Regions from separate parts of the Achromobacter deleyi genome, predicted to be linked through region 2. Evidence: predicted binding sites of a transcription regulator. Region 2 holds the regulator's gene; each other region holds the start of a gene.
What was found. Region 2 encodes FNR, which switches genes on or off when oxygen is low (the NO sensors DNR and NnrR bind a similar motif). Its sites were predicted from a motif close to TTGATNNNNATCAA; they were not measured.

Region 1: a site for FNR is predicted at 1,286-1,299, ahead of I6I07_RS10795 (PHA/PHB synthase family protein). Genes of this name have one in related genera too.
Region 3: a site for FNR is predicted at 5,082-5,095, ahead of dsrO (sulfate reduction electron transfer complex DsrMKJOP subunit DsrO). Genes of this name have one in related genera too.

Annotation. Positions count from the first base shown of each region.
Region 1 is NZ_CP065997.1:2,385,815-2,393,726, reverse strand. Features, by position in the region: gene I6I07_RS10805 (TonB-dependent siderophore receptor) at 1-586, shown strand, start outside; gene I6I07_RS10800 (TetR/AcrR family transcriptional regulator) at 603-1,205, opposite strand; gene I6I07_RS10795 (PHA/PHB synthase family protein) at 1,439-2,959, shown strand; gene I6I07_RS10790 (efflux transporter outer membrane subunit) at 2,963-4,462, shown strand; gene I6I07_RS10785 (HlyD family secretion protein) at 4,459-5,526, shown strand; gene rbbA (ribosome-associated ATPase/putative transporter RbbA) at 5,526-7,912, shown strand, end outside.
Region 2 is NZ_CP065997.1:4,088,537-4,096,448, reverse strand. Features, by position in the region: gene clpB (ATP-dependent chaperone ClpB) at 1-918, opposite strand, end outside; gene I6I07_RS18625 (gamma-glutamylcyclotransferase family protein) at 1,071-1,502, shown strand; gene fnr (fumarate/nitrate reduction transcriptional regulator Fnr) at 1,626-2,354, shown strand; gene I6I07_RS18615 (hypothetical protein) at 2,369-3,571, shown strand; gene I6I07_RS18610 (MFS transporter) at 3,682-4,983, shown strand; gene I6I07_RS18605 (carboxymuconolactone decarboxylase family protein) at 5,023-5,364, opposite strand; gene I6I07_RS18600 (2Fe-2S iron-sulfur cluster-binding protein) at 5,533-5,868, opposite strand; gene I6I07_RS18595 (NUDIX domain-containing protein) at 5,948-6,535, opposite strand; gene I6I07_RS18590 (zinc-dependent alcohol dehydrogenase family protein) at 6,712-7,731, opposite strand; gene I6I07_RS18585 (LysR family transcriptional regulator) at 7,878-7,912, shown strand, end outside.
Region 3 is NZ_CP065997.1:6,133,641-6,141,552, reverse strand. Features, by position in the region: gene I6I07_RS31880 (periplasmic nitrate reductase, NapE protein) at 377-541, shown strand; gene torC (pentaheme c-type cytochrome TorC) at 580-1,800, shown strand; gene torA (trimethylamine-N-oxide reductase TorA) at 1,808-4,321, shown strand; gene torD (molecular chaperone TorD) at 4,382-5,053, shown strand; gene dsrO (sulfate reduction electron transfer complex DsrMKJOP subunit DsrO) at 5,157-5,924, shown strand; gene nrfD (NrfD/PsrC family molybdoenzyme membrane anchor subunit) at 5,938-6,972, shown strand; gene I6I07_RS27625 (tetrathionate reductase subunit A) at 7,010-7,912, shown strand, end outside.

The DNA.
Region 1 (7,912 bases), 1.7 Mb from region 2:
GTTCAAGCCCGAAACCAGCCGCCAGTACGAGGCCGGGATCCGCTACCAGCCTCCCGGCACCAAGGACAGCTACAGCGCGGCGGTGTTCGACCTGCGGCGCCAGAACTACATCAGCTACGACGCCGACGCCATGCCCAGGCAGACCGGCGAAGTCACCGTGCGCGGCGTCGAGTTCGAAGCCACGCTGCAACCGATTCCGCGCCTGAACGTGATCGCCTCGTACTCGTGGACGCCCAAGGCGGTGGTGACCGCCAGCAGCAATCCCGCCGAGATCGGCAGGCAGGCCACCGCCGTGCCGCTGAACCGCGCCTCGTTGTGGGTGGATTACCGCTTCGAATCGCGAATCAAGGTCGGCCTGGGCGCGCGCTTCACGGGCTCCAACCGTGGCGACGGCGGCGAAGCGCCGGTGCCGGTGCCGTCGTTCGTGCTGTTCGACGCGATGATCGGCTACGAGACCGGTCGCTGGAACCTGGCGCTGAACGCGCGCAACCTGAGCAACAAGACCTATATCGCCAACTGCGGCTACGGCAGCTGCTACTACGGCGACCCGCGCACGGTGGTCGCGACCGCCAGCTATCGCTGGTAGCGCGTCGGCGAGCGCGTTACAGCAGCCCGCAGATCAATGCCACGTGCGCCTCGCGCCGTTCAGGCAGGTTCAGGCGCTCGTCCGGCCCCAGCAGGATCGCCATGAAGATGGCATGGACCACCGGCGACAGCAGCAGCCAGGGATGCCGCAGCGCGGCGCCGTCGCCGCACAGGCCGCGTTCGCGCGCCAGTTCCAGCAGGCGTGCGATGTCGGCCTGGTGCGCGTCGGCGGTGTCCTGGCGCCAGCGCCGCGCCAGGTGCGGCACGCGGCCGCTCTCGGCCAGCAGCAGGCGCATGGCGGTGATCATGGCCGGGTTGGCCAGGCTGGCATGGAGATGGTTGACGATGCGCTCGGCCAGATGGCGCGGCGTGGCCGAGCCCTCGACCAGGGCGCGGGCGTCCAGCCGCGGCGGGCTCAGGTAGCGCGCCAGCAGCGCCTCGAACACCTCTTCCTTGCTGGCGAAATGCGCGTACAGGCCGCCCTTGGACAGGCCGGCGCGCGCGGCGATGTCGTCCATCCGGGCGCCGGCATAGCCGGCGGCCGAAAACTCCTGCAGCGCGGCGTCAAGGATTTGCCCGACGCGCACGGTTGGCGGGAGACGCTGGCGTGGCGTACTCATCACCCTGGCTCCTGTGCGAGTTGGCGCGACGTCATGGCCGGCCAACACACCCATTAAAAACCGACCAGTCAGTCGTTAGCTTGATCCTGATCAAGGATTGCCCACCCCCGCGGCGGCACAATGGGCGCAAGACGGTTGAGTCGGATTGGTCCGACGCCAGGCCACAAGCCCGGTTTCGTGACGGTCCGGCCCCACGCGAGCGGCACTCCCGCCGCCCGCGCCACGGAGCCATCATGCCGAAAACGCCCCCGCCAGCCCCCAAGCAGACCGCGGCGCCCGCAGGCCGGTTCGATGACGACGCCTGGCGCCAATGGCCCTACGCGCTGTGGCGCCTGGGCTTCGAGCAGGCCCGGCGCAACGGCGACGCCTGTGTCCGCGCCCTGCCCCTGGCCGACCGCCACCAGCGCGAGCTGGCCGCCTTCGCGGCGCGCCAGTGGCTGGAGCCGCTGGCGCCCGACAACAATCCGTTCACCAACCCCGTGGTGCTGCGCCAGACCGTCCGCGAGGGCGGCGCCAACCTGCTGCGCGGCGCGCGGGCGGCCTGGGAAGACGGGTTGCGCCAATGGAGCGGACTGCCGCCGGCCGGCGCGGACCAATTCCGTCCCGGCCATGAAGTGGCGGCCACGCCCGGCAAGGTGGTGCTGCGCAATCGCCTGGCCGAACTGATCCAGTACCGCCCCACGACCGCCCGCACCCGGCCCGAGCCGATCTTCATCGTGCCCGCCTGGATCATGAAGTACTACATCCTGGACCTGTCGCCGCGCAACTCGCTGATCGCCTATCTGGTCGGCCAGGGCTACACGGTGTTCTGCGTGTCGTGGAAGAACCCCACCGCCGCGGACCGCGACCTGGGCATGGACGACTACCTGCGCCTGGGCGTGCATGAGCCGCTGGCGGCGATCGAGGCGATCGTCCCCGGCGCCGCGATCCACGCGGCGGGCTATTGCCTGGGCGGCACGCTGCTGGCGATGGCCGCCAGCGCCATGGCGCGCGACGGCGACCGGCGCCTGGCCAGCCTCAGCCTGCTGGCCGCGCAGACCGATTTCAGCGAACCCGGCGAACTGGGCCTGTTCATCGACGATGTCCAGGTCGCGCTGCTCGAAACGCAGATGGCGGCCCTGGGCTACTTCCCGGCGCAGCAGATGAGCGGCGCGTTCCAGCTGCTGCGCTCGCAGCAGCTGGTGTGGTCGCGCATGGTGTCGGAATACCTGCTGGGCCAGCGCCGCCCCATGACCGACCTGCAGGCCTGGAATGCCGACGCCACCCGCATGCCCGCGCGCATGCACGGCGAATATCTGCGCCGCCTGTTCCTGGACAACGACCTGGCCGCCGGCCGCTACGGCATCGACGGCCGTCCGCTGCGACTGGCCGACCTGACCCTGCCGACGTTCTGCGTCGGCACCGAAACCGACCACGTGGCGCCATGGCGCTCGGTCTACAAGCTGCACCACCTGTCGCCCGCGCCGCTGACCTTCGTGCTGACCAGCGGCGGCCACAACGCCGGCATCGTCAGCGAACCCGGCCATCCGCGGCGGCGCTTTCGCAGCCTGCTGCGGCCGGCCGCCGCGCCGGCGCTGGCCCCGGACGACTGGCTGGCGGCCGCCACGCCGCACGACGGTTCCTGGTGGCCGCACTGGCGCGCCTGGCTCGATGCCCTGTCGGGCAATCCCGCCAAACCGCCAGCCCTGGGCGCCACGCGCAAGGGCTACCCCCCGCTGGGCGATGCGCCCGGCACTTACGTGATGGAGAGATAAGGCATGACTCGGCGTTCCCCTCCGGCATGGCGCGCCGCCCGCCTCGCGCCCGTTGCGCTGGCCCTGCTGCTGGCGCAAGGCTGCGTGTCGATGGCGCCGCAATACGTGCGCCCCGACCTCCCGGTGGCCGCGGCCTATCCCGAACCGGCCGGCGCGGCGTCGGCGGCTCCCGACGCGGCCCGCGTGGGCTGGCGCGACTACTTCGCCGATCCCGTGCTGCAGGGCCTCATCACCGACGCCCTGGCCTACAACCGCGACCTGCGCACCGCCCTGCTGCGCGTGGAAGAGGCGCGCGCGCTCTATGGCATCCAGCGCGCCGACCAGTTCCCCACGCTCGGCGTGCAGGCCGATGGCGCCCGCGGCCGCACGCCGGGCGACCTGAACCTGACCGGCCAGCCGCAAGTGGCCAGCCAGTACCAGGTCGGCCTGGGCATGGCGGCCTGGGAGCTGGATTTCTGGGGCCGCGTGCGCAGCCTGAAGGACGCCGCGCTCGAGAACTACCTGGCTTCCGATGCCGCCGCCGAGGCGGCCACGCTGAGCCTGATCGCGCAGGTGGCCGACAGCTACCTGTCGCTGCGCGAACTGGATGAACGCCTGGCGCTGACGCGCGAAACCATCGCCTCGCGCGAGGAATCGCTGCGCATCTTCCGCCGCCGCTACGAGGTCGGCTCGATCTCCAAGCTCGACCTGACCCAGGTCGAAACCCTGTGGCAGCAGGCCCGCGCGCTGGGCGCCGATCTCGAACGCCAACGCGCCACCCAGGCCCACGCGCTGGAGCTGTTGACCGGCAAGCCGCTGGCGCTGCCCCTGCCACAGGCGGGCCTGGACGACGCCAGCGTGATGCGCGACCTGCCCGCCGGCCTGCCCTCCGACCTGCTGACGAACCGCCCCGACATCGTCGCCGCCGAACACCAGCTGCGCGCCGCCAATGCCAACATCGGCGCGGCCCGCGCCGCGTTCTTCCCCCGCATCACGCTGACCGGCGCCTTCGGCACCGCCAGCGCCGAACTCGACGGCCTGTTCGGCAGCGGCAGCCGCGCCTGGAACTTCGCGCCCAGCATCAACCTGCCGATCTTCGACGCCGGCCGCCGCGGCGCCAACCTGGACCTGGCCGAGGTGCGCCGCGACCAGGCCGTGGCCGGCTACGAACGCGCCATCCAGAGCGCCTTCAAGGATGTCGCCGACGCGCTGTCGGCGCGCCGCTGGCTGGCCGAGCAGGTCGCGGTGCTGCGCGCCACCGTCGCCGCGCAAGGCGAACGCGCGCGCCTGGCCAAGCTGCGCTACGACCACGGCGCCTCGCCCTACCTCGAAGTGCTCGACGCCCAGCGCGACCTGCTGGCCGCGCAGCAGACGCTGGTGCAGACGCGGCGCGCGCTGCTGTCGGCCCGCGTCGGCCTGTATGCCGCGCTCGGCGGCGGCACCGAGGCGCCCGCCACGCCCGCGCCCGGCACACCCGCCACTCCGACCGTCCCCGCGCCGACCGACACAGGATCCGCATCATGAAGCTGCCCACCCGAAAACTGATTCCCGTCCTCGTGATCCTGGCCGTGGCCGCCGCCGGCTACTACGGCTGGCGCATGCTGTCCGACACCGGCCCCGGCGCCGGCTTCGTCAGCGGCAACGGCCGCATCGAGGCCACCGAGGTCGACGTCGCCACCAAGCTGGCCGGCCGCGTGCAGGACGTGCTGGTGAGCGAGGGCGACTTCGTCGCCGCCGGCCAGCCGCTGGCGCGCATGCAGATCGACACGCTGCAGGCGCAGCGCGAGGAAGCGCGCGCCCAGCACCAGCAGGCCATCAACAACGCCGCCAGCGCCAGCGCCCAGATCGCGCAACGCGAGAGCGACAAGCTGGCCGCCGAGGCCGTGGTGGTGCAGCGCGAAAGCGAGCTGGACGCCGCGCGCCGGCGCCTGGCGCGCTCCGAGACGCTGTCCAGGGAAGGCGCCTCGTCGATCCAGGAACTGGATGACGACCGCGCCCGCATGCGCAGCGCGCAGGCCGCCGTCAACGCCGCGCGCGCCCAGGTCAAGGCGGCGCAGGCGGCCATCGACGCGGCCAAGGCGGCCCAGGTGGGCGCCCAGTCCGCGGTCAACGCGGCGCTGGCCACCATCGCCCGCATCGAGGCCGACATCACCGACAGCGAGCTGCGCGCGCCGCGCGACGGCCGGGTGCAGTACCGCGTGGCGCAGGCCGGCGAAGTGCTGGGCGCCGGCGGCAAGGTGCTGAACATGGTGGACCTGGCCGACGTCTACATGACCTTCTTCCTGCCGGAGCAGGCCGCGGGCCGCGTGGCGCTGGGACAGGACGTGCGCATCGTGCTGGACGCCGCGCCGCAGTACGTGATCCCGGCCAAGGTGTCGTTCGTGGCCAGCACCGCGCAGTTCACGCCCAAGACCGTCGAGACCGCCACCGAGCGCCAGAAACTGATGTTCCGCGTCAAGGCGCAGATCGATCCCGAACTGCTGCGGCAACACCTGCGGCAGGTCAAGACCGGGCTGCCCGGCGTGGCCTGGCTGAAGCTGGACGGCGACGCGCAATGGCCCGCCAACCTTGAAGTCAAGGTGCCGTGATGAACGCGACCACGACAGCCTCCTCCGCCCCGGTGGTCAAGCTGTCGGGGGTGACGCTGCGCTATGGCAAGACGCTGGCGCTGGACGATATCTCCCTGGACATCCCCGCCGGCCACATGGTGGGCCTGATCGGCCCCGACGGCGTGGGCAAGTCGAGCCTGCTGGCGCTGGCCGCGGGGTCGCGCGCGGTGCAGGCCGGCACGGTCGAGGTGCTGGATGGCGACATGGCCAGCAAGGCGCATCGCGACGCGGTCTGCCCGCGCATCGCCTACATGCCGCAGGGCCTGGGCAAGAACCTCTACCCGACCCTGTCGGTGGAAGAGAACCTGCAATTCTTCGGCCGCCTGTTCGGCCACGGCGAGGCCGAGCGTCGCCGCCGCATCGACAGCCTGACGCAGAGCACCGGCATGGCGTCGTTCCTGTCGCGTCCGGCCGGCAAGCTGTCCGGCGGCATGAAGCAGAAGCTGGGCCTGTGCTGCGCGCTGATCCACGACCCCGACCTGCTCATCCTGGACGAACCCACCACCGGCGTCGACCCGCTGGCGCGCGCGCAGTTCTGGGACCTGATCAACGACATCCGCCGCGAGCGCCCGGGCATGAGCGTGATCGTGGCCACCGCCTACATGGACGAGGCCCAGCGCTTCGACTGGCTGATCGCCATGGACGCGGGCCGCGTGCTGGCCACCGGCACGCCCGACGAGCTGCGCCAGCGCACCGGCACCGACACGCTGGAAGCCGCCTTCATCGCGCTGTTGCCCGAGGAAAAGCGGCGCGGCCACAAGCCCGTCGAGATCCCGCCGCTGACGCTGGACGACGACGCCGTCATCGCCATCGAGGCGCGCGACCTGACCATGCGGTTTGGCGATTTCGTCGCGGTCGACCACGTCAACTTCCGCATCCGCAAGGGCGAGATCTTCGGCTTCCTGGGTTCCAACGGCTGCGGCAAGTCCACCACCATGAAGATGCTGACCGGCCTGCTGCCGGCCAGCGAGGGCAAGGCCTGGCTGTTCGGCGCCGAGGTCGACCCGCGCAACATCGACACGCGGCGCCGCGTCGGCTACATGTCGCAGGCCTTCTCGCTGTATGGCGAGCTGACGGTGCGGCAGAACCTGGTGCTGCATGCGCGTCTGTTCCACGTGCCCGAGGCCGAGATCGCGGGCCGGGTCGACGAGATGGCGGCGCGCTTCGACCTGGGCGAGTCGCTGGATGAACTGCCCGAGAAGCTGCCGATGGGCGTGCGCCAGCGCCTGTCGCTGGCGGTGGCCATGGTGCACAAGCCCGAGCTGCTGATCCTGGACGAGCCGACCTCGGGCGTGGACCCGGTGGCGCGCGACAACTTCTGGCGCCTGCTGATCGCGCTGGCGCGGCGCGACCAGGTCACCATCTTCATCTCGACCCACTTCATGAACGAGGCGCAGCGTTGCGACCGCATGTCGCTGATGCACGCCGGCAAGGTGCTGGTCAGCGCCGCGCCCGACGAGATCACGCGGATGCGCGGCGCCAGGACGCTGGAAGAAGCCTTCATCGCCTACCTGATCGACGCCGGCGCGGGCACCCAGCCGGGCCAGGCGCAAGCGCCGGCGCCTGCCCCCGCTGCCGCCCCGGAACCGGCGGCGCACGAGGCCCGCGGCTTCAGCCTGCAGCGCACCTTCAGCTACATGTGGCGCGAGGCGCTGGAACTGCGCCGCGACCCGGTGCGCGCCACGCTGGCGCTGGCCGGCTCGCTGCTGCTGATGTTCGTGATGGGCTTTGGCATCAGCCTGGACGTGGAAGACCTGCGCTACGCGGTCATGGACCGCGACCAGACCACGCTGAGCCAGAACTACAGCCTGAACCTGGCCGGCTCGCGCTATTTCATCGAGCAGCCGCCGATCAGCAGCTACCAGGACATGGACGCGCGCATGCGCAGCGGCGAATTGTCCCTGGCGATCGAAATCCCGCAGGGGTTCGCGCGCGACGCCGAGCGCGGCCGCAACGCGCAGGTCGGCGTCTGGATCGACGGCGCCATGCCGCAGCGCGCCGAGACCATCCGCGGCTACGTGCTCGGCATGCACCAGGGCTGGCAGCAGCAGCAGGCGCGTGAACGGCTGGGCGCCGCCGCCACGCAGCAGGTCGGCATCGAGACGCGCTTTCGCTACAACCCCGACGTGCGCAGCCTGCCGGCCATGGTGCCGGCCGTGATCCCGCTGTTGCTGCTGATGATGCCGGCCATGCTGACGGCGCTGGCGGTGGTGCGCGAGAAGGAACTGGGCTCGATCATCAACCTGTACGTCACGCCGGTCACGCGGCTGGAATTCCTGCTGGGCAAGCAGGCGCCCTACGTGGCGCTGGCGATGCTCAACTTCCTGTTGATGGCGCTGCTGGCGGTGACGCTGTTCGGCGTGCC
Region 2 (7,912 bases):
CTCGCCGCGCGCCAGCGCCGGCTTGAGCATGTTGCCTGCGTCCATCGCGCCTTCGGCCTTGCCGGCGCCGACCATGGTGTGCAGCTCGTCGATGAAGACGATGTTGCTGCCGTCGTCCTGCGACAGTTCCTTGAGCACGGCCTTCAGGCGCTCTTCGAATTCGCCGCGGAACTTGGCGCCGGCCAGCAGCGCGGCCAAGTCGAGCGACAGCACGCGCTTGCCGCGCAGGGTCTCGGGCACTTCGTCGTTGACGATGCGCTGCGCCAGGCCTTCGACGATGGCGGTCTTGCCCACGCCGGGTTCGCCGATCAAGACCGGGTTGTTCTTGGTGCGGCGTTGCAGGATCTGGATGGTGCGGCGGATTTCGTCGTCGCGGCCGATCACCGGATCGAGCTTGCCCTGGCGGGCGCGCTCGGTCAGGTCCATGGTGTACTTGGACAAGGCCTCGCGGTTGGATTCGCCTTCGGCGCCGGATACGTTTTCACCGCCGCGCACGGCGTCGATGGCGGCCTCGAGGGCCTTTTTCTGCAGGCCCGCTTCGCGCAGGATGCGGCCGGCCTCGCCCTTGTCGTCGGCCAGGGCCAGCAGGAACAGCTCGCTGGCGATGTAGGTGTCGCCGCGACGCGCGGCTTCCTTGTCGGTGCGGGTCAGCACGCCCTGCAGGTCGCGGCCGACCTGGACGTTGTCGTCGCCCTGCACCTGGGGCAGCGCCTTGAGCGCGGCGTCCAGGGCCGGCTGCAGCCGGTTGACGGCCACGCCGGCGCGCGCCAGCAGGCTGCCGGCGCCGCTATCGGCGTCGGACAGCAACGCCGACAGCACGTGGACGGGCTCGATGTAGGGATGATCGTTGCGGGCGGCCAGACTCTGAGCGTCGGCCAGGGCTTGCTGGAACTTGGTAGTCAGTTTGTCGAATCGCATAATGGTCGTTGTGGCTTGTTGGTGAGCCTGACCGATACGCGCCGGCGGGCTCGATGACCTGAATATGCGGCCGGATGCGAGTATTTCAATACCTCGCCGGCCTCATGGCTTTATGTCCTTGGACACATCCGCGTGCAGCAACAATCTGAACTATGAGCATATACGTTTTTGTCTACGGCACGCTACGCGCGGGCGAAATCAACGACCTGGCGCAGGCCGCCACCCGCCGCGGCCTGCCGCCGGCCCGCCATGTGGGCGCGGCCACCGTGCCCAGCATGCTGGTGGATTTCGGCGACTGGCCCGGATTGCTCCCGGTGGCCGACGGCCGGCGGGTGCTGGGCGACATCTACGAGGTCGACCCGGCCCTGGTCGCCCTGATGGATGAGATCGAGGAATACGCGCCCGGGCGGCCCGGCTGCTTCGTGCGCCGGCCGGTGCTGGCCCGGCCGCTGGCGCCCGGCGCCGCCCCGGTGGCCTGCGAGTATTACCCCATCGACCCGGCCTGGCGCGGGACGGCGGCGGACATCGACGGCGACGACTGGGTCGCCTACCGCCAGGCCCGTCCGGCCCGGATGCCGCCGTAGGAATGCGCTGCAAAACGCTCCGTAAGACACCCGTAGTAACAACGGACTACAATGGAGACCTGTCTTCACGCTTTAAGCCCCTCCAGGCTACCCGCCGGGTGCGGGCACTATAAAGGTCATCGTATGCAAAAACGGGTTCCCGTTGCCCCTGATGCCGCCCACTGTTCCACGTGTATGTTGGGCCACGTGTGTGTCCCGGTCGGGATGGCAGCCGCCGAAGTAGAAAAGCTGGACGAACTGGTGAAAGAGCGCGTGCGCCTCGAAAAGGGCAAGACGCTGTATTCGCTGGATCACCCCCTGGACGCCGTCTACGGCGTGCGCTTCGGCAGCCTGAAAACGCAGCTCGAAGACGCCACCGGCCAGATCCAGATCACCGGCTTCCACCTGCCCGGCGAGATCGTCGGCATGGACGGCATGCTCGAGGGCAAGCATGTCTCGGCCGCCGTCGCCCTGGAAGACTCCGAAGTCTGCGTGATCCGCCTGAACGAAGTCGACCGCGTGGCCACCCACCTGCCCTCGCTGCAGCAGCAGTTCCGCCGCCTGATGAGCCGCGAGATCACGCGCTCGCACCAGATGCTGGCGTCGCTGGGCTCGATGCGTTCCGAACAGCGCCTGGCCGCGTTCCTGCTCAACCTGTCGCAACGCTATGCGTCGCTCGGCTACTCGTCGACCGAATTCGTGCTGCGCATGAGCCGCGAGGAAATCGGCAACTATCTCGGCCTGACGCTGGAAACGGTCAGCCGGCTGTTCTCGCGCTTCGCGCGCGACGGCCTGATCCGCATCAACCAGCGCGAAGTCCGCATCCTGGACCAACCCGCGCTCAAGCAACTGCTGGGCCACGAGGGCTGCTGACGCCCGCCCGCGCCATGCGCCGCACAGCCGTAGCCGGCGCCGCGCAGCCCCACCCGGCGCCGCGTCCGCCGCATTCGCGCCGGGCCTGGAGCGCGGCGGCGCTGGCCCTGGCGGCCCTTCTGCCCCTGGCGGCGCGCGCGCAGACGCCGCTGCCCGATCCCTACGATTACGATGAACCCGCGCCCGCCCCCAAGCGGGTGGTGATTCCGCGCTGGCAGACGCTCGAACTGGGCAAGCCCGGCCACCGCTACAAGGTACCGGTCTATGCTAACCGGAACCTGGCGCGCGGCGACCTGCGCGATATCAAGCAAATCGTGATCGTGTTCCATGGGGTCAAGCGCAACGCCGACGCCTATTACGAAACCGTCGCCACGGTGCTGGCGGCCAACCCGGCCCGCGCCAACGACACCCTGATCCTGGCGCCGCGCTTCGTCGGCGTGATCGACTCGGGCTACGCCGGCATGGCGGCCTGGCGCAAGTCCAGCTGGGAAGACGGCGAGGACAGCGTGCAGGCCAATGGCCGGCCGGCGCCGGTCAGCTCGTTCCAGGTGATCGACGACCTGCTGCGCAGCCTGGACGACCGCAAGCGCCTGCCGACCCTGGCCAGCATCGTGCTGGCCGGCCACTCCGGCGGCGCCCAGCTGGTGCAACGCTATGCCGTGCTGAACCAGATCGATGGCCCGCTGCGCCGCGACGGCATCGCCGTGCGCTACGTGGTGGCCAATCCCTCGTCCTACCTGTACCTGACCAAGGAACGCCCGCGTCCCGACGGCAAGGGCTACGCGCCCTACGAGCGCGGCATCTGCCCCACCTACAACCAGTACAAGTACGGCACCGACAAGCTGCCCCCGTTCGCGCAGGAAACCGACGACACGCGCCTGTTCATCCGCTACGCGGCGCGCGACGTCACTTACCTGCTGGGCGGCGCCGACAACAATCCCGAACACCGCCTGCTGGACAAGACCTGCGGCGCCGAGGCCCAGGGCGCCACCCGGCTGGCGCGCGGCACCGCCTACCTGCAATACGAACGCATCGTCGCCGCGCGCGGCAACCGGCCGGTGACGCTGCACCGCGCCGGCTTCGAAGTGACCGGCGTCGGCCACGAGAACAAGGGCATGTTCGGTTCGGTCTGCGGCGCGCGCGCGCTGCTGGGCGAGAACGCCCTGGCGCCCGCCGGCGCGGCCGCCTGCACGGTGATCGAGCCGCCGCGCAAGTAGCGCGGCGGTTATTGACATCAAGCTGAACAAATATCCCGGACACGCGCAGGGGTGCATTTTCGCGCCGGCAGGCGCAAGATAGGCGGGTACCGTCTCCGTGGAAGACAGATATGAGCCAAGCGTATCTCGACATGCCCGACGCCAAACGCCGCATCAAGGCGATCTTCGTCGGCTCCATGGGCAACCTGGTCGAATGGTATGACTTCTACGCCTATACCGCCTTCGCCCTGTACTTCGCCCCCGCCTTCTTCCCCTCGCACGACCCGGTCGTGCAGCAGCTGAACGCCGCCACGCTGTTCGCCGCCGGCTTCATCGTGCGGCCGCTGGGCGGCTGGCTGTTCGGCCACCTGGCCGACCGCCACGGGCGACGATTGTCCCTGATGGTCTCGGTCGGCATGATGTGCGTCGGCTCGCTGATCATCGCGGTCACGCCCACCTACGCATCCATCGGGCTGGCGGCGCCGGCGCTGCTGGCGCTGGCCCGGGTCATCGAGGGCCTGAGCCTGGGCGGCGAATACGGCGCCAGCGCCACCTACCTCACCGAGATCGCCGACCCGGACCACCGCGGCTTCTATTCCAGCTTCCAGTACGTCACGCTGATCGGCGGCCAGCTGTGCGCCATCCTGGTGCTGCTGTTGCTGCAGAACGTGTTCCTGACGCACGAGCAGTTGGTGGAATGGGGCTGGCGCATTCCGTTCGTGATCGGCGCCATGCTGGCCGTCATCACCGCCCTCATGCGGCGCGACATGCCCGAGACCGATTCCTACAAGCAGGCCAGCCAGAGCAAGCCCAAGACCAGCTCGCTGCGCGGCCTGCTGCGCTATCCGCGCGAGGTCGCGATCGTGGTCGGCCTGACGGCCGGCGGCACGGCGGCGTTCTACACCTTCACCACCTACATGCAGACCTTCGTGCGGCAGACCGCCGGGTTCTCCGACATCGTCACCACCTACGTGATCGCCGCGTCGCTGATCTTCGCGCTGATCCTGCAGCCGCTGTACGGCGCGCTGTCCGACAAGATCGGGCGCAAGCCGCTGCTGGTGTTCTTCGGCATCGCCGGCGCGCTACTCACCGTGCCGCTGCTGATGACGCTGTCGCACACGCGCTCGCCATTCATCGCCTTCCTGCTGATCTGCGCGGCCTGGATCTTCACCGCCGGCTACACCTCGATCAACGCGGTGGTGAAGGCCGAGCTGTTCCCCACCAACATCCGCGCCACCGGCGTGGCGGTGCCGTACGCCATCACCGTGTCGATCTTCGGCGGCACGGCGCCGGCCATCGCGCTGTGGTTCAAGCAGCAAGGCCACGAAGAGTGGTTCTACTACTACCTGGCGGGCGTGATCTTCATTTCGCTGCTGGTGTACGCGACCATGCGCGACACCAAGCATCAGTCGGCCATGCACCGGCACGATTGACGCCGCCTGCGCGGCGCATGGCCGGCGCGCGCCCTTGCGTCAGCCCGGCTGATGCGCGTTGACCGCGTCCAGCACGCGGGCCGAGTACACCATCGCCGCGCCAGCGTTCAAGGCCACCGCCACGCCCAGCGCCTCGCCGATTTCCTCGCGGCTGGCGCCGTGCTTGAGCGCCTGCGCCGAATGCACGGTGATGCAGCCGTCGCAGCGGGTCGTCACCGCCACCGCCAACGCGATCAGCTCGCGCGTCTTGGCATCCAGGTGCGCGGTCTTGGCGCCGGCGGCCGACAGCGCCTGGTAGCCCTTGAGCGTGTCGGGCGTCAGCGCGCCCAGCTCGCCGATGCGGCCCATCAGTTCCTTTTGGTAGTTCACCCAATCCAGCATGTCCTGCTCCTGAAAAAAACGGCGAGGCTGGATGCCTGACGCCATGGAAGCAGTATGCGCCGCCGTACGGCAATTATTTAGCTGGAAAATAGCGGTTATATGCTGATTCGTATCAACCAAGGATCCGACGCGTGGCGCGTGGGACGGCCGGCAAACCGGCGACCTGGCCTAGCGGCGCGCGCCGGTCAGCGGCCGGGGCGGCGCCGGCGCCGCGGGCTCGAGGGGCGCGGCCTGCAGCGACTGGACTTCCAGCGGCGAACGGGCCTGGGCCACGCAGGGCAGGATCCAGCCCTCTTCCTTTTCATCGCGCGACAGGCCCGGCCATTCGATGCGGTAGGCGATCTCGCCTTCCAGCAGCAGGCACATGCAGGCGCGACAGGTGCCGTTGCGGCAGGAACTGGGCAGCTTGATGCCGGCGGCCTGCGCGGCCGCCAGCACGGTCGAATCGGCATCCGCCTCGAAGCGCAGGCCGGACGGTTGCACCAGGACGGGAAAGGCGGGCATGGTCGGCGGAATCGTTCGTCTTGTGGGGACGCCGGCGCGGGCCGGCCTTCAGGGCAGGCCCTGGAAGGCCGGCGCCCGCTCAAGCGGGATGGTCCTGCCAGTCCAGCTGCCAGGCGCCGGACAGCACGTTCTGCAGCCACAGCGTGCAGGTCAGGGTCTTGGCGTCGGTGACTTCGCCCTTGGCGCAGGCCGCGAACAGTTCCTCCGGATGGGCGCTGAATACGTCCAGGAATTCATCCTGGTCCAGCTGCTGCGGACCGGCGCGCAAACCGCGCGCGAAGTAGATGTGGATGATCTCGGTGGAATAGGCGATGGCCAGGTGCAACGCGCCGGCACGGGCCCACTGGGTGGCGGTATAGCCGGTTTCCTCGAGCAGTTCGCGCTTGCCGCAGGCCAGCGGGTCTTCGCCCGGATCGAGCTTGCCGGCGGGAAATTCGGTCATGACGCGGCCGATCGGATAGCGGTACTGGCGCTCGAGCAGCACGCGGCCGTCGTCGAGCAGCGGGATCACCACCACGGCGCCCGGATGCACCACGTACTCGCGCGTCGAGGTGTGGCCGTTGGGCAGGCGGACCGTGTCGTTGCGGACCTTGAGGAAGCGGCCGTCGTAGGCGGGCTCGCTGGAGACGCGTTCTTCGAACAGATGGGAATCGGGCTTGTCGGTCATGGCGCGGCGTGGGAAGGGGCAGGCGCCGGCGCGCAAAGGCGGCCGACGCGAAGAGCTTGCAGCTTACCATCGCGCCCGTCATCGCTTCGTCACCGCCGCGGCGCGCAAGCGCTGGCGACGGGCCGCGCGCGCGGCCGCCGGCCAGCGCCGATTCCGCGCCGGCGGCCGCGCGGCGTTCAGGCGTCGACGCGGATGACGATCTTGCCGAAGTGGCGACCCGAGGCCAGGCGCTCGAACGCGGCCGGCGCCTCGTCGAAGCCATAGACGCGGTCGATCACCGGCGCGATGCGGGCGCGATCGACCAACCGCGCCACGTCTTCCAGCATCTTGCGGCTGCCCACGAAGATGCCTTCCAGGCGCTTGTTGCCGGCGATCAGCGCCAGCGGCGACACCGGCACCGAGGCGAAGCCGCTGACGCCGCCAATGATGCCGACCGCGCCGCCATGGCGCACCGCCGCGAGCGATCGTTGCAGCGTGCCCTCGCCGCCCACTTCCAGCACCACGTGGGCGCCTTCGCCGCCGGTCACGCGCAGCACTTCGTCCTGCCATTCGGGGTGGTCGCGGTAATTGATCAGGTCGTCGGCGCCGAGCTCGCGGGCCCGCGCCAGCTTGTCGTGGCTGGACGAGGTGATGATGGCGCGCAGGCCCGCGGCCTTGGCCAGCTGCAGGCCCCAGATCGAGACCCCGCCGGTGCCCAGCAACAGCGCGGTCTGGCCGGCGCGGGCGCGGCCGGCGACGAACAGCGCGTTCCAGGCGGTGACGGCGGCGCACGGCAGGGTCGCGGCCTGTTCGTCCGACAGCGAGTCGGGAATCGCCACCAGCGAATGCTCCGAGAAGACGACCTCGCTGGCCAGCACGCCGTCGCTGGCGGCGCCGGGCGCCCGCGCGGTGTTGGCGGGCGTGGGTTCGCCGTCGATCCAATCCGGCAGGAAGGCGCCCATGACCCGGTCGCCCGCCTTGAAGCGCGTGACGCCGGCGCCCACCGCCAGCACCTCGCCGGCGGCATCGGAGGCGGGCACCACGGGGCTGCCCGCCACCTTCAGGTAATCGCCGCGGGCGACCATCAGGTCGCGGAAGTTGAGCGAGACGGCCTTGATGCGCACGCGCACCTCGAAGGGGCCGGGTTCGCGCGCCGTCAGCGCCCCGCGCTGGAGCGAGCCGATGCCTTGGCCGGGGGTGATCTGGTATGCCTGCATGATGATGTCCTCTGGGTGAGTTGCGGAGCGCCGCCAACACAGGGCGGCGCGGTATGGGTACGATATAGGGGAATAAGACTACCCAGTGGCGGCATTTATTCACTTGAATGTCGCCCGATTGGAACCAATATCCGCAGGAAAGCCCCATGGCCACTCCCTACTCCCACGACCGCCTGGGCGG
Region 3 (7,912 bases), 2.0 Mb from region 2:
CCGCTGCATCAAGGGCGGCGCGAAGCCGATAACGGGATGGGATATTAATGACTCCGGACCGCGGTTTTGCGCGGCCGCGGCGCATTTCGATTTATGTCGGACGCGTTTACCGTCCCGGACATCGCGATGTCGATTGCCACGCTCCGGTGTGCGTTTTTGGGGCGTATCCCGGCCGCGGCTTCAGATCGGTCTGAGTAATGCGCGCCGCGGCGCGCGCGGCATGGGGCACTTGACGGAGATCAACATGCGGGTGCCGGTCGCGCGTCGATCATGGAAAGGCATCGAACCGCCAGCGGCCCTCGCGGGACTCGCGGCCTTGCTTTAGTCGCGGCGCGGTTCGAGGCGGTAGTCGTTCATCTCCAAATCGTTGTATCCCGTGAAAAACAAACCCAAGCACAGTAGTAGTGGTGGTGGGGCCGAGTGGACGAAGTTCCTCTCGCTGGCCTTCGTGGCGTGTCCCGTCGTGGCGTTTCTGATGATCTGCGTGTACGGATTCATCGTGTGGTTCGGCCAGATCCTGTTCTGGGGGCCGCCGACATGAATGCGTGGTCCGAGAAAAACGCAGCCTGAGCCATCGACATGAAAAATCCCTTCAAGATCGCTAAATCCGTCTTCCAATGGACGGGCGCGCTGTTGCTGCGCCCCGCCACCCGCATCGGCCTGGGCGTGCTGGTCATCGGCGGGTTCCTGGGCGGCGTGACGTTCCTCGCGCTGTTCAACACCGGCATGAACGCCACCAATACCGAGGCGTTCTGTATTTCCTGCCACTCGATGCGCGACACCGTGCTGCCGGAGCTGCAGCAGAGCGTGCACTGGAAGAACCGTTCGGGCGTGCGCGCCCACTGTCCGGACTGCCACGTGCCGCACGACTTCACTTCCAAGGTCGCGCGCAAGATGCAGGCCTCGCGCGAAGTGCTGGGGCACCTGATGGGCACGATCGGCACGCCCGAAAAATTCCAGGAACATCGCATCGTGCTGGCCACGCGCGAGTGGGCCCGCTTCAAGGCCAACAATTCCAAGGAATGCCGCAATTGCCATGATTACGCCAGCATGGATTTCGACAAGATGCGGGTGACCTCGCAGACCACCATGCACGGCGCGGCCGAGCGCAATGCCAGTTGCGTCGACTGCCACAAGGGCATCGCGCACCGGCTGCCCGAGGTCAAGTCACAGGGCAATCCGGCGCTGGCGGCGCTGACGGCCGGCGCTCGTGGCGCGGCCATCGACGCCGGCCACGATTACTACAGCGTCATGCCGCAGCCGATCTACGCGGACGAGGGGCTGGCCCGGGAAATCGGCGCCATCGAGATCGCCACCGGCGTGAAGGTGCTGCAGAAGAACAAGGACGCGGTGCAGGTCGAGTTGCAGCTCTGGAGAAAGAACAAGGGCTACGCCCGGGTGCTGTACGGCCGGTTCGGCCTGAACATCACCAGCGCCGTGTTGAGCCAGGAGGTGTCGCGCGACGAGAGCGTGGTCCATGTGGTCGAAAGCCGGATCGACGACGTGACCGGCCTGCAATGGCAGAAGATCGCCGCGACGGTGTGGCTGCGTGGCGGCGGCCTGGTCGATGACGTCGGGCCGATCTGGGCCGTGGCCAGGAAGAGCTATTCGCAAAGCTGCAGCGTCTGCCACCGCCAGCCGAACGAGGCCTCGCACGACGCCAACCAATGGCCCGGGCTGTTCGGCGGCATGGTCGGCTTCACCAACATGGACGACCAGACCGCCAAGCTGGTCCTGAAATACCTGCAACTGCATTCCTCCGATTTTGCTGCAAAGGACAGTGTGGCCGCGGCCCACTGAGAAAGACATGAAACTCTCCCGTCGTCGTTTCCTGGGCGGTGTCGCCGCCTCGCTGGGTTCCATGGTGGTGCCGCCGCTGCTGCGCAATGGCCGGGTGCTGCGCGCCGCCACGCTTGACGAGGAGGGCGCCGGAGCGGGCCGCTGGCGGTTCTCCGGCGCGCACTGGGGCGCATTCCGCGCCCGGGTCGTGGCCGGCCACGTGGTGGAAATCAAGCCCTTCGAGTTCGACAAGCATCCGACGCCGATCCTCGACGGCACGCTGGACGTGCTGTACAGCGCCTCGCGGGTGCGCTATCCGATGGTGCGGCTCGACTGGTATCGCAAGCGCGGCGCGGCAGGCCAAGCGCTGCGCGGCGACAACCGCTTCATCCGGGTCGGCTGGGACGAGGCGCTGGACCTGGTCTACCACGAGCTCGAGCGGGTGCAACGGGACCACGGCCCCTGGGCGCTGCACGTGGGCAACGTCGGCTGGCGCTCGGTGGGGCTGATGCACAGCTGCGGCAACCACATGCTGCGCGCCATGGGCATGCACGGTTACAGCGTCGGCACGGCGGGCGACTATTCGACCGGGGCTGGCCAGACCATCCTGCCCTACGTGCTGGGTTCGACCGAGGTGTATTCGCAGGGCACGTCCTGGGACATCATCCTGAAGGAAACGCGGGTGCTGGTGTTCTGGGCCAGCGATCCGATCAAGAACCTGCAGGTCGGCTGGAACACCGAAACGCACGAGGCCTATGCCTATTTCGAGCAGCTCAAGCGGAAGGTCGCGAACCGGGAAATCACGGTGATCTGCGTCGACCCGGTGAAAAGCAAGACGCGCAATTACCTGGACTGCGAACACCAGTACGTCAACCCGCTGACCGACGTGGCCTTCATGCTGGGCATCGCCCACACCTTGTGGAAAGAGAGCCTGTACGACACCAAGTTCCTCGAGACCTATGCGGTGGGCTTCGACGAGTTCATCGCCTACGTCGAGGGCAAGACCGAGGACAAGATCGAACGCACCCCCGAATGGGCCGAATCGATCTGCGGCGTGCCGGCGCAGCGCATCCGCGAGCTGGCGCGCCTGATGGCGGCCAATCGCACGCAGCTGATGTTCGGTTGGTCGATCCAGCGCCAGCAGCATGGCGAGCAGCCTTACTGGATGGGGGCGATCCTGGCCGCCATGCTGGGCCAGATCGGCCTGCCCGGCGGCGGCATCAGTTATTCGCACCACTACAGTTCGGTGGGCGTGTCGGCCTCGGGCGCCTCGATGCCGGGCGCGTTTCCGCTGAACCTGGATACCGGCCGCAAGCCGCGGCACGAGAACGACGATTACCAGGGGTACAGCGCCGTCGTGCCGGTGTCGCGGGTGATCGACGCATTGCTGGAGCCGGGCAAGGAAATCAATTTCAACGGCCACAAGGTCAAGCTGCCGCCCTACAAGGTGGCGATCTTCTCGGGCTGCAACCAGTGGCACCGGCAGCAGGACCGCAATCGCATGAAGCGCGCCTACCAGGAACTGGAAACGGTGGTGGCCATCGACTACAACTGGACCGCCACCTGCCGTTTCGCCGATATCGTGTTGCCGGCCTGCACGCCCTACGAGCGCAACGACATCGATGCCTACGGTTCCTATTCGAACCGCGGGGTGATCGCCATGCACAAGCTGGTCGATCCGCTGTACCACTCGCGTTCGGACTTCGACATCTGGACGGACTTCTGCAAGCGCATGGGCCGCGACGTGGAATACACGCGCAACATGAGCGAGATGCAATGGGTCGAGTCGCTGTACGAGGAGTGCCGCAAGGAGAATGCCGGCAAGGGCTTCGACATGCCGCCTTTCGCGCAATTCTGGGAGCAGGGCTACGTGCTGTTCCCCGAGGGCAAGCCATGGGTGCGCCATGCCGATTTCCGCGCGGATCCCGAGGTCAACGCGTTGGGCACGCCGTCCGGGTTCATCGAGATCTACAGCCGCAAGATCGCCGGCTTCGGCTACCGCGACTGCAAGGGGCATCCGGTCTGGATGGAAAAGGCCGAGCGGTCCCACAACGGCCCGTGCTCGGACAAGTATCCGCTGTGGCTGCAGTCGGCGCACCCGGATACCCGCCTGCATTCGCAGACCTGCGAATCGCCCACGCGGCGCGCCACCTACACCATCCAGGGGCGCGAACCGGTCTACCTCAACCCCGATGACGCCCGCCGGCGCGGTATCAGGCATGGCGACCTGGTGCGGGTGTTCAACGACCGTGGCCAGTTGCTGGCCGGCGCGTCTCTTTCCACCAACTTTCCCCCTGGGGTGGTGCGCATCCAGGAGGGCGCCTGGTATGGGCCGACCGGGCCGGAGATCGGCGCGCTGGACACCTATGGCGATCCCAACACGCTGACGCTCGACATCGGCACCTCGGAATTGGCGCAGGCGCCGAGCCCCAATACCTGCCTGGTGGAAATCGAACCGTACAAGGGCGTGGCGCCGCCCGTGACCGCGTTTGGCGGCCCGATCGAGGTGGACATCGATGGCAAGGCGCTGGTCCGGCATTGAGGCCGCGGCCGGCGCGATGTGGCTGGCCGGAGTGAACCCTGTGATTTCATGGAGCGCGCGTTGAACGGTGCATTATCGGACCCGGATTGGGGCGCGGCCTGCCAGATGCGGTCGCAGCTGTATGGGTGGTTTTCCACCGTCTTTGCCAGGGAAATGGAGCCCGACGCGATGGCGTTGTGCCTGCAGGGGGGCGCCGAGCATTTGCTGGCGGTGTTCAAGGCGCTCGGGCTGGGCCGGCGGGCCGATGCCGTGGCCGCCGTGTTCAAGGCGTGGGCGGGACACTCCGACGCGCCGCTGGAGAACGCGGCCGACTTCGCCGCGCTGTTCCTGCTGGAAGGCCGGGGGGCGCCGATTCCCTACGCCTCGCATTACCTGGAAGGGGGCGGGCAACTGTACGGCGAATCGGCGCGGGTGATGCGCGCGTTCCTGGTGTCCAGCCAGTTGCAGCTCGACGCGCAGTTCAAGGAGCCCGAAGACCACATTGCCGTCATCCTGGGGGTGCTGGCGCGCTGGAGCCGGGAGTGCGGGCGGGCGGATGATGTTGCCGGCTGCGCGAGGGAGCAGGCCGTCTATCTGGACGCCGCGCTGATGCCCTGGGTGGGGCAGTGGCAGGCCAGGATGGATGCCGTGGACACCTTGGCGTTCCGCTTCTATCCGGCGGTCGCGGCGCTGCTGGTCGCCTTTGTTCACCTGGATCGGGACTACCTGGGGTCTTTCGAGGCAGGGGGTTAGGGAGGGTCTGATATAAACCCGTCCCCCATTGATCGGCATCAACTCTCTATATAACTAAAAGCGATAAGTTAATGGCACAACGACATAATTCGCGGAGAAGTCTGTGCCTCACCCCCCACCCGAAGTCCCCCTCCCGGGCAAACGCGGTTTCCTGAAAAACCTGCTCGGCCTGAGCGCCGCGGCCACCATCATCCCCATCCGTGCCGAAGCCGGCACCGGCATCAACCAGCAACCCCCCCGTCGTCCCGGCATCCCCGGCAAGCGCTATGGCATGCTCGTCGACCTGCGCAAATGCATCGGCTGCCAATCCTGTACGGTCAGCTGTTCGCTCGAGAACCTGCCGCCCGTCGGCCAGTTCCGCACCACCGTCCTGCAATACGAAGTGCAGCCCGACAGCGGCGGCCCCTGTGCCATGGTGATGCTGCCGCGCCTGTGCAACCACTGCGACAACCCGCCCTGTGTGCCGGTCTGTCCGGTGCAGGCCACGTTCCAGCGCGAAGATGGCATCGTGCTGGTCGACAACCAGCGCTGCGTCGGCTGCGGCTACTGCGTGCAAGCCTGTCCGTACGACGCCCGCTTCATCAACCACGACACCCAGACCGCCGACAAGTGCACCTTCTGCGAGCACCGGCTCGAAGCCGGCCTGCTGCCGGCCTGTGTCGAAAGCTGCGTGGGCGGCGCCCGCGTCATCGGCGACCTGAACGATCCGGACAGCGCCATCTCGCGGCAGCTGGCCGAGCATCGCGCCGACATCAAGGTGCTCAAGCCCGAGATGAAGACCGACCCCCACGTCTATTACATCGGCCTGCCCGATGCCTTCGTGCACCAGATCGATGGCCAGGCCGGCGTGCGGCTGGCCGGCGGCCATTGAGAAGGGGACCACCATGCAGATCACCGAATTGCTGACGCCGGTCTACGACGCCGCCTGGCTGCCGTGGGCCGTGCAGTACTTTTTCCTCATCGGCATCGCCGCCACCGCGGCCTTGACCGCCGCCGGCGCCGCTTTTGGCGAGGCCGGATCGCCGGCGCGCCGCCTGCTGCCGGCCGCGGTCACCGTGTTGCTGGTGTGCGCCATCGCCGCGCCCGTGTCGCTGTTGGCCGACCTGCACCAGCCGGGCCGCTTCTGGCATTTCTATACCCGCCTGACGCCGTGGTCGTGGATGTGGCTGGGCGCGCTGCTGCTGCCGGTCTTCACCGGGCTGGCGGTGCTGTTCTGCGCCGCCTGGTGGTGGGGGCGCATGGTCTGGGTGCGCCTGCTGGGCATCGCGCTGGCGTTGTCGGCCGTGTCGATCCTGGTCTACACCGGCGCCGAAGTGATGGTGCTGCGGGCGCGGCCGCTGTGGCACACGCCGTTCCTGCCGCTGAATTTCGCGCTGACCGCGTGGCTGGGGGCGCTGGGGGCGATGTTCCTGGTGGCGCGCTGGCTGCCGGGCGGCCTGAAGGCGCTGCCGGTCGAGCTGTTGCGCCGCCTGAGCGTGACGGCGGTGGTGATGATGCTGATCGGGGCGGGCGCCTGGGTGCTGCTGGGCCTGTTGGGCCAGGACCCGTCGTTCGACGCCGCGCTGCGCCTGTTCGGCGGCTTCCCGGTGTGGCGCGCCAGCCTGGCGGGCGCCGTGATCACCGGGCTGTGCATGATCGCGCTGCTGCAGCGCGCGCCGCGCACCCTGGCCGCGCCGCTGCCGTCGGCCGCGCTGGCGCTGACCATGCTGGCGGCCGCCTGGATCTTCCGCTGGGTGGTGTTCATGAGCGTGCAGGGCGTGCCCAAGTATGGCGCCGGCCTGTACCTCTACGACATGCCCTGGGGCAGCGACGGCCTGCTCGGCATGATCGGCGTGCTGGGCCTGTGCGTCGCGCTGGTGGCCGCCGTGACCTACGCGCTGGAACTGTTCCCGGCCCGCACCCGCGGCCTGGCGGCCTGACGCCGCCGGCCCGACACGAATTCGCATCGAGATGACCATGGACAAGCAACACCAAGACGATACGCCCGACGCCCACGCGGACGGACCCGATCAACCCGACAACGCCGCGCGCCGCAAGCTGATCGCGCGCGGCGGCGTGGTGGCCGGTGGCCTGGCCGCCTTCGCGGCCGGCTACGGCGAGACCGTCGCCAAGGCCGTCAAGGGCCTGGCGCAGGGCACGGCCGGCGTGCCCACCGCGCATGCCGTGCGCGGCAATTCGCTGACGCCGGAATTCCGCATCGACGCGGTCACGGGCCTGCTGTCGACCCAGCCGGGCCAGACCGTCAGTCCCTCCAGCTGCCTGGGGTGCTGGACGCAATGCGGCGTGCGCCTGCGCGTCGATACCGCGACCAACCGCATCCTGCGGGTGGCCGGCAACCCCTATCATCCGCTGGCCACCACCCGGCCGGCCGCGATGGACACGCCGGTGCGCGAGACCTACGCGCAACTGGGCGGCGACGCCGGCCTGGAAGGGCGCGCCACGTCCTGTGCGCGCGGCTCGGCCATGCTGGAGCAGATGCACAGCCCGTACCGCGTGCTGCAGCCGCTCAAGCGCGTCGGCGGCCGCGGCGAAGGCAAGTGGCAGACGATTTCCTTCGAGCAGCTGGTGCAGGAGGTGTGCGAGGGCGGCGACCTGTTCGGCGAGGGCCACGTCGAGGGCCTGCGCGCGATTTTCGACCGCGACACGCCGCTGGATCCGGCCAACCCGGAGTACGGCGCCAAGGTCAACCAGTTCCTGTTCACCGATGCCTCCAACGAAGGCCGCACGCCGCTGATCCAGCGCTTTGCCGGCCAGTCGTTCGGCACCGTCAACTTCAGCAACCACGGCTCGTATTGCGGGCAGAGCTTCCGCGTCGGCGCGGGCGCGGCGCTGGGCGACCTGAAGGGCATGCCGCACGGC